Regions from separate parts of the Pseudomonas sp. OTU750018 genome, predicted to be linked through region 3. Evidence: riboswitches for the same ligand, from Rfam matches in the RefSeq annotation. Region 3 holds a riboswitch; each other region holds the start of a gene.
The links. A riboswitch is a leader RNA that binds a small molecule or an ion and turns the genes downstream of it on or off. The one in region 3 is predicted to bind cobalamin.

Region 1: linked by a shared signal. The riboswitch ahead of cobO (cob(I)yrinic acid a,c-diamide adenosyltransferase) and the one ahead of cobG (precorrin-3B synthase) in region 3 are both predicted to bind cobalamin.
Region 2: linked by a shared signal. The riboswitch ahead of HCI85_RS04995 (energy-coupling factor ABC transporter permease) and the one ahead of cobG (precorrin-3B synthase) in region 3 are both predicted to bind cobalamin.
Region 4: linked by a shared signal. The riboswitch ahead of HCI85_RS19130 (TonB-dependent receptor) and the one ahead of cobG (precorrin-3B synthase) in region 3 are both predicted to bind cobalamin.

What each region holds. Positions count from the first base shown of each region.
Region 1 covers NZ_JAAPAU010000002.1:589,854-592,048, reverse strand. The annotation lists gene HCI85_RS11535 (MliC family protein) at 1-427, shown strand, start outside; cobalamin riboswitch at 495-719, shown strand; gene cobO (cob(I)yrinic acid a,c-diamide adenosyltransferase) at 829-1,440, shown strand; gene HCI85_RS11525 (cobyrinate a,c-diamide synthase) at 1,437-2,195, shown strand, end outside.
Region 2 covers NZ_JAAPAU010000001.1:1,029,312-1,031,506, reverse strand. The annotation lists gene HCI85_RS05005 (acyl-CoA dehydrogenase family protein) at 1-272, shown strand, start outside; gene HCI85_RS05000 (PaaI family thioesterase) at 282-737, shown strand; cobalamin riboswitch at 770-977, shown strand; gene HCI85_RS04995 (energy-coupling factor ABC transporter permease) at 1,033-1,713, shown strand; gene HCI85_RS04990 (hypothetical protein) at 1,718-2,195, opposite strand, start outside.
Region 3 covers NZ_JAAPAU010000003.1:27,510-29,704, reverse strand. The annotation lists gene cobG (precorrin-3B synthase) at 1-1,048, opposite strand, end outside; cobalamin riboswitch at 1,145-1,332, opposite strand; gene cbiE (precorrin-6y C5,15-methyltransferase (decarboxylating) subunit CbiE) at 1,402-2,195, shown strand, end outside.
Region 4 covers NZ_JAAPAU010000004.1:64,589-66,783, forward strand. The annotation lists gene HCI85_RS19130 (TonB-dependent receptor) at 1-916, opposite strand, end outside; cobalamin riboswitch at 1,017-1,230, opposite strand; gene dxs (1-deoxy-D-xylulose-5-phosphate synthase) at 1,297-2,195, opposite strand, start outside.

The DNA.
Region 1 (2,195 bases), on a different contig from region 3:
TGTTTATCAGCAGGCGTCGGCCAAGGCCATAAACCAGCATCCACCGGTACTCAAGGCTGAGCAGAGAGGTTGGATAAAAGGCCGCAATGACTGCTGGAAGGCCGCTGACCGTGAGCAGTGCGTAGCCGAGAGCTATCGCCTGCGGATTGCCGAATTGCAGGCGCGCTACGCGTTACTGAAAGGGACCGGTCCGGTGCGTTTTCAATGCGATGGTCTGCCGGCCAAGGAAGTCATCGTCACCTACTACCCCACCGAGCCTGGGACCCTGGTGGCCGAGTTTGCTGACAGCGTGTCGTTGATGTATCAGCAGCCTGCAGCCAGCGGCAGCAAATATCAGGGGCGCAACGAATCATTCTGGGAGCACCAGGGGGAGGCGACCGTGGTGTGGGGCTATGGCTCGCCCGAGATGAAGTGTCAGGCCAAGTAACCCTGGTGGCTTAAGCAGTCTGCGCCAAATGGCGCATTCGTTTGACGCTTAATCATGAACTCTCTAACCTTCGCGCCTTGTAGCAGGTGCCCCCAACGCATTGCGTGTGCGGGGTGAAACAGGGAAGTCGGTGCGCTGTGCGTGTGAACGCCCGCTATTCCGACGCTGCCCCCGCAACGGTAAGTGAGTCAAACGCCGCAAGAACCACTGTGCGTGATGCATGGGAAGGTGCGGTCGTGAGCCATTCGGCTCGCTCACAAGCCCGGAGACCGGCCTGCTGCAGTCCACGGCATCGCGGAGGGCGATGGCTGGCGTGTGGTGTGCGCTGTGCGCAGGCCCGCGCTTTCCCTATCCCCGCATGCTTTTTCCAGCCAGATCGCCCTGTGGCGGTGGAGCATGCGATGACTGAATCGATTGAACGTGACGCCCGGCACAAGGCGCGCATGGCCCGCAAGAAAGCCCTTATCGATGAAAAGATTGCCCAGGCCCAGGATGAGTACGGCCTGCTGCTGGTGCACAGCGGTAATGGCAAGGGCAAGAGCAGCAGCGCCTTCGGCATGGTTGCCCGCGCCCTGGGCCACGGCCTCAAAGTGGGCGTGGTGCAATTTATCAAGGGTGCAGCCAGCACAGGCGAAGAAGCCTTCTTTCGCCGTTTTCCCGATGAAGTCAGCTACCACGTGATGGGCGAAGGCTTTACCTGGGAGACCCAGGATCGCCAGCGTGATATCGACAAGGCGCGCGAAGCCTGGACGGTGGCGGCGCAGCTGCTGAATGACCCGGCCATCGGTCTGGTGGTGCTCGACGAGCTGAATATCGCCCTGAAGTACGGTTATCTGGAACTCGACGCGGTGCTCGCCGACATCGAAGCGCGGCCGCTGCTACAGCATGTGGTGGTAACCGGTCGTGGCGCGTTGCCGGGGATGATCGAGGCAGCGGATACCGTGACCGAGATGAGCCTGGTCAAGCATGCGTTCAAGGCCGGGGTTAAGGCGCAGAAGGGCGTGGAGTTTTGAACAGCGCCCACTCTTGCCCCGCGTTATTGATCGCTGCACCGGCCTCCGGTCAGGGTAAAACCACGGTCACCGCAGCCTTGGCGCGCTTGCATGCACGCCAGGGCAAGCGCGTGCGGGTGTTCAAGTGCGGCCCGGACTTTCTTGACCCGATGATTCTTGCTCGCGCCAGCGGCGCGCCGGTGTATCAGCTCGACCTGTGGATGGTCGGTGAAGCCGAGAGTCGTCGTCTGCTCTGGGAGGCGGCGGGTGAGGCTGACCTGATTCTGATTGAAGGGGTGATGGGCCTGTTCGATGGCACGCCTTCGGCAGCCGATTTGGCCCGGCACTTTGGTGTGCCGGTGCTGGCGGTGATCGACGGTTCGGCCATGGCGCAGACCTTTGGCGCTATGGCCCATGGACTGGCGACCTTCCAGGCGGATTTGCCGTTTTCTGGCGTGCTCGGTAATCGGGTTGGCAGTGCGCGGCATGGCGAGATTCTGCGTGATGCGCTGCCAGCCTCGATTCGCTGGTACGGCGCGCTACCGCGCAGCGCCGAGGTCGGTTTACCGAGCCGCCATCTCGGCCTGGTTCAGGCGGGCGAACTGCTCGACCTGGATGCCCGTCTGGATGCCGCCGCCGATGCCTTGGCTGCCAGTGCCGATACCAGTCTGCCGCCGCCAGTCAGCTTCGCCGCGCCCGAACAGGCCAGGCCCGCGCCGTTGCTTAAGGGCGTACGCATTGGCGTAGCGCGCGACAGCGCTTTTGCCTTTCTCTAT
Region 2 (2,195 bases), on a different contig from region 3:
GTCATGCTGATGCCCGCCTCAAGGCGCATATCGCCAAGCTGCAGGCGGACTTTCGCGACACCGCTGATATCCAGTACCGCGCCCGTCAGTTGACCGAAGACGTGGCCCTGGCGCTACAGGCCAAGCTGCTGCTGGAAGCCGGCAATTCGGTGGTAAGCGATGCCTTTATAGCCAGCCGTTTGGGCGGGCAGGGCGGCCGGGTCTACGGCACTCTGCCGCGTGGGGTGAATGTCGAGGCGCTGGTGGTGCGCAGTACGCCGCACCTGATCTGAGGCCTGAGCATGCACAGCAGTCTCTTTGAGCGATTAAAGGCCTGGCTGGCCGGTGATATCGGTGCGGACTACGGTATCGCTCAGCTGCAGGCCGCAGCCGGGGTGGCGAGCTTCAGCAGTCAGCCGCCGGCTGTGCACTTCAATCCGCTTGGCGGTGTGCATGGCGGCTACACCGCCACGCTGTTCGATGCGGCGTTGGGGTTGGCGGTGTATTCGCAAGCCTGTGCCGAGGAGGTCTACGTGACCGCCAGCCTGCAGGTGAATTACCTGCGCCCGATTGGTCTTGCGGCTTTGCCGCTGCGAACCGAAGCCCGCGTGCAGCAGCGCGAAGGGCGACATGTCGCGGTACAGGCCACGCTGCACGATGCTCAGGGGCTGCTGTGCGCCAACGCCAGTGGTGTCTTCACTTGCTTGCTCCATACGGCGTCAGGCGCTACTCAGTCCGTTGGTTTACCTGCGCGGTAAACGCCAGGCTCTGTCATTTCCCGCGGCCGCCGGGTAAGGTGGCCGCCGATGGTTCCAGCCCGTGTGATGCGACTGGATGAAAAGGGAACATGGAAAGCACCACAACCGGTGCCGAAGCCATGGCTGCCCCCGCAACTGTAAACGGCGAGCGACGCCCAGATGCCACTGACCGCAAGGTTGGGAAGGCGGGTGGAGTATCAAGCCGTGAGCCAGGAGACCTGCCATCGAAGTCGGGCGCTTATGCCCATCCCCTCAATCCGGATCATCGCGCGGTGGGCGCGGTACAGGAATCGCTATGCACATCGAACCAGAAGTCGTTACTGGCGCCAAACTCTTCCTCAGTTATGCAACCGCCGCAGGTGCCTTTGGCCTTACGGCCAAACTTGCCCTCGACAGCGTACGCAGCAACGGTGGCGCTGCCGCCTTAGCGCTGCGTAGCCTGCTAACCACCGCCTTGGTGTTCTGCTTCTTCGAGGTCTTTCCGCACCATGCGGTCGGGGTTTCCGAGGTGCACCTGATCCTCGGCTCGACACTGCTGCTGCTGTTTGGCGCGGGTGCCACGGCTGTTGGTCTGGCGCTCGGCTTATTACTGCAGGGGCTGCTGTTTGCTCAGTTTGACCTGCCGCAGTACGGCATGAACGTCACCACGCTGCTGGTGCCGCTGTGGGCGATCAGTGTGCTGGCCAAGCGCATTATCGCGCCGGGCACCGCCTATGTAGACCTCTCCTACAAACAGGCGTTGGCGCTGTCGACCGCCTATCAGGGTGGCATCGTCGCCTGGGTCGGCTTCTGGGCGTTCTATGGCAACGGTTTCTCCGGTGAGAACCTGGCGGCCGTGGGTAGTTTTGGTCTGGCCTATATGAGCGTGATCCTGATCGAGCCACTGGTTGATCTGGGTGTGCTGGCCGCTGCCAAGGCACTGTCCGCTTATAGCCGTGGGCCGCTGTTCAACACGCGTCTGCATCAGTCGGCCTGATTGACTACTGGCGGCGCTGCCAGATCAGCTTGCCGGTGTTGCTCTCAGTGACCAGGTACTGGTCACTGAAGCGATAGTAGGCGGCAGGCTGATAGTCACTGCGACCCTGCATCTGCACTTCCAACAAGCCGTTGTTGCTCTGCCAGCGGCCGCTGTATTGCAGCTCGCCAGGGCTGTCGTAGTTCCAATCAGCGCCACCTGCCACACTGCGCGTCCACTGCGAAACGCTGCCGTCATCACTCAGTTGCAGAATCATCTGGGTGGTCATTGAAGCGAAATTGGCACCGCCGCTGTTGATGATCTTCTCGTGTACCCAGGTGCCGATCAGCGCCGGATCGCGTGTGGCGCTGCTACTTGGACTACTGCTTGGCGCTGCCGCTGCAGCGTTAAGGTTCTGCCGGTGGAACAGCGCCTTGCGCTCCAGAGTGGCCCCGGTCGTCGGGTTGCGTGCGGCAATATGGGCGTTGAGCATGCCATTGGCG
Region 3 (2,195 bases):
ACCCGGTGCAGGCGATCAGATTGCTAAGTGGTTCCTGCGCATCGATCAGCAGGCCCAGTTCGCCCAGTGCGTGCAGCAGGTTGTCTGCCGAGTGCTCTGGGATATTCGGCAGCAGCAGACCCTGCCAGGGTGTCAGGCGCAGGCTGGCATCACCGTAGTGCTCGGCCAGATCGGCCAGGGCGTTGAGTTGCGCAGCGTTAATCCGGCCCACACGTGAGGAGGCGGCGACCATGCGCAGGCCGGCTTGCTGCTGTGGATAAATGCCGAGTACTGGATGTGGGTGGATCGAGGTGCGCTGCCAACTGAGTGGGGCCGCTTGCAGGGCGAAGGGCAGTCGCGCCTGTAGCTGTTGCAGCAACTGGCGGGCTGGAGTCACGGAGAGCAGCTGGCGCATACGGCTGTATTCGCTGCCGGCCAGTTCGAGGAAAAGCCTGAGCAGTTGCTCGATCATCGGCACGGCTTGCTCTGCGTCGACCACGCCTAGTGGCGGATCACCCGGGCAGCCGGCCAGGCCAAAGACCAGTCGGGCCGGCGTGCCGGGCAGGGCGCTTAGCCAGATATCGTGGGGGTGTTCGAGCATCGCCAGGGCTTCGCCGCCGTCCAGCTGCAGGGCGAACTTGGCCGACAGCCCATGCAGCGTCGGGGTGGTTTGCAGCAGCTCAAGCAGCGCGGCGGCCAGCGGGCGGGTGTCGAGTACGGCATGCGGATCGAGGCCGGCGGCGGGGCTGAGCAGCTGGTTGCGCACATCGTCGGCGGCCGGGTTGCTGGGGCCGAGGTCGGCGGCGAGCAGGCGCTCGATCAACTCGGCTTGCTGGCCGGGCAACACGCCACGAATCTGCAGATTGCTGCGGTTGGTCAGCTCCAGCACACCGCTGGCGCAGTGTTCGGCTGCCTCGGCGATGGCGCGTGCCTGTTGGCTGGTGATCACGCCGCCGGCCAGCTTGACCCGGCAGATGCCGCCGTCCAGCGCCGGAACGATACGCAGCAGGCCGGGACACGCGCTAGGACGTGGGTCGGGCAGGTCGGCGGAGGTTGGACGGTCGCGCAAAAAGGGTCACCAGCAACAAAGACGCGGCGACCGAACCAGCGAAATCCGCCCACAGGGGATTTCATGGCATCGGTACACCCCGCCCGATGTTGGCACTCGCGACTAGCGTCGTCGGCAGGTCTCCTGGCTGACAGGTCTTAATCTGCCGCGGCCTTCCCGGTTACCCAGTGGCACAGTTGCGGCAGACTCGCTGTTTACAGTTGCGGGGGCAGCCACGGTTTAACCGTGTTCCCTCTTAGGCCCTATGCACAATGGCGGCGGGCACCGACGAAGGCGCTATTATGCCCGCTTTGCGCGCAGGCACGACAGCCAGCTGGTCGGGCGGCGCGCTGATGACGGTTTGAGGAAAGCGCATGACGGCTTGGTTAACCCTGGTGGGTATAGGTGAAGACGGCTACGCCGGCCTGGGTGCGGCGGCGCGGTTGGCGCTGAGCGAGGCGCATTGCATCGTCGGCGGTGCCCGCCAGTTGGCGCTATTGCCTGCTGATCTGCCGGGGCAGCATGAGCTGTGGCCGAGCCCCTTTAGCCTGGAGCCGGTGCTGGCGCGGCGTGGTACGTCGGTGTGTGTACTGGCCAGCGGTGATCCGCTGTTCTATGGCGTTGGCGCGAGCCTGGCGCGGCAGCTGCCGGCTGAGGAATTGCGGGTATTTTCTGCGCCCTCATCCGTCTCACTGGCTGCTGCTCGCCTGGGTTGGCCACTGCAAGAAGTGACCGTGCTGTCGCTGGTGGCGCGGCCGTTGGCGGCGGTGCAGGCGCAGGTTTTCCCAGGCGCGCGGCTGCTGCTGTTGAGCAATGACGGCGACAGCCCGGCAGCCGTGGCCGAGTTGCTACGTGAACGCGGTTTTGGTCCCAGCCGTTTGACCGTGCTGGAGCACCTGGGCGGCGATCAGGAACGGCGCATCGATGGTCTGGCCAGCGATTGGGCATTGCCGCGCGTGGCCGATCTCAATCTGCTGGCAATCGACTTTGTGGCGGGTGCCGATGCGCGCCTGCTGCCGCTGACGCCGGGTTTGCCGGACGACGCCTATCAGCACGACGGCCAGCTGACCAAGCGCGACGTGCGCGCAATCACCCTGGCGCGCCTGGCGCCGCAACCCGGCGAGCTGCTTTGGGATGTCGGCGCCGGTTGCGGCTCCATCGGCATCGA
Region 4 (2,195 bases), on a different contig from region 3:
CTTGGATAAAAGGTGATGCGAACAGAGCGCCGACGCCATCGCTATCGCGGTAGCTGTAGTCGAAGTCGGCGGTCCAGTGCGTACCCAGATTCTGCTGGAAGGCCAGGCGCTGCACTTGAGTCTTGCTGTCGTTGAAGTCCTGCGGTGAGCCTGCGGCTTTACGGTCAGCGCGGCGTTGCGTTTCGGTCAGGCGGCCTGGGTAGCGCAACTCGTCATCAATGCTCTGCTGCTCGTACAGCGCCCAGCCATTGTCATGGTCGTAGCGCAAGCGGCCAAAGGCATTGCTGTAGCTGGCATTGTTGTTGTCGCGATAGCCATCCGTATGTCGGGACTCGCCGCTGCCGTAGAGCGATAAGCCGTGCCCCAGCTGTTGGTTGAAATGCCCACGGTATGCTTCCAGATCATGGCTGCCGCGACTGGTCTCAAGGTAGCCTTCATTCTCGCTGGGCTGACGGGTGATGATATTGATCACCCCGCCCACGGCTTGGTCGCCGTACAGCACGCTGCCGGCGCCGCGGATAATCTCGATTCGTTCGATATTGCTCAGCGGCACGCTATTGAGGTTGGCGGCTTCCTGGCTGGGGTTGTTCAGCCGGCGGCCATCCACCAATACCAAGGTGTTATTCGCCGCATTAGCGCCGAAGCCACGAAAGCTCAAAGAGACCCGATTGCCGTCGCCGAGCGTGTCTTGAATTTGCAGCCCCGCCTGGGTGCGCAGCACATCCACCAAGCTGCTGGCAGCGCTAATTTCGATCTGCTCACGGCTGATCACGGCGACGCTAGCCGGTGCCGGGGTTTGCAGCGGTGTGGCACGGGTAATCACCAGCGGCTGGGCTTGATAGGGCTGCGTCGCTTCAGCAGCCAGCGCCAGGCCAGGTGCAAGCGCCACAGCCAGGGTAAGACGGGACAATTTCACGTAGAGAATCCTCAAAAGATCAAACGACTTTTGAGGAGGGCAGGGGCAAGAACGGGCGCGCTGGCGCAGCCTGAGCTTGACGGTGATGCCCTCCGCAACACCAGTCACATCCAGCAAGGCCGGTCTCCGGGCTCTCGACGTGCGCCGCCTCGCCTTCCCGGGATAACCCAGTGGCGTTGAGGTGACGTGCAGAACGACTCTGCGGTCGATTACCGTTGCGGGGGCAGCGCCGGGGTTGCTCTTCGTGAGCGCACCGGCTTCCCGTTTAACGCCGCTTCACTGTGGAAGGGCGCACCTTGGCGGAAGTAAAACGCCGCGCACCTTAATGCGCGGGTGAATGAATTACAAGCAAGCCTGGCTCAGCTCTGGATGAGCGGTGCTCATGCAGAAAGCATGGCAAGGCGTGCGCGGACGGCAGCCTCGATACCGGCGGCATCCAATCCACATTCGGCGAGCATCTGCGCGGGCTTGGCGTGCTCGACGTAGTAGTCCGGCAGCCCCAGATGCAGCACCGGCTTGAGGATGTCGGCGTGAGCGAGAAACTCGCTGACCGCGCTGCCGGCACCGCCCATCACGCTGTTCTCTTCGATGGTCACCAGCAGTTCATGGCTGGCCGCCAGCTGGCGTACCAGGGCTTCGTCCAGCGGTTTGACAAAGCGCATATCGACCACCGTGGCATCCAGCACTTCGCCGACCTTGAGGGCTTCGGCCAGTTGTACGCCAAAGACCAGCAGGGCGGTTTTTTTGCCGTTGCGGCGAACGATGCCCTTGCCGATTTCCAGCGGTTCCAGGCCCGGCTCGATGGCGGCATTCGGACCGCTACCACGCGGATAACGGACGGCGGCCGGGCCATTGAACAGGTGACCGGTGGTGAGCATACGGCGCAGTTCGTTCTCATCGCTGGGTGTCATCACCAGCATGCCGGGGATGCAGCGCAGGTAGGCAATGTCGAAGCTGCCGGCGTGGGTCGGACCGTCTTCACCGACCAAGCCGGCGCGGTCAATGGCGAACAGTACATCGAGGTGCTGCACGGCCACATCGTGGATCAGCTGGTCATAGGCGCGTTGCAGGAAGGTCGAATAGATCGCCACCACCGGTTTGGCACCGTCGCAGGCCATGCCGGCCGCCAGGGTCACGGCATGCTGTTCGGCGATGGCCACGTCGAAATAGCGCTCGGGATAACGTTCGCTGAACGCCACCAGGTCCGAGCCTTCTTTCATCGCAGGGGTGATACCGACTAGGCGCGGATCTGTCGCGGCCATATCGCATAGCCATTGGC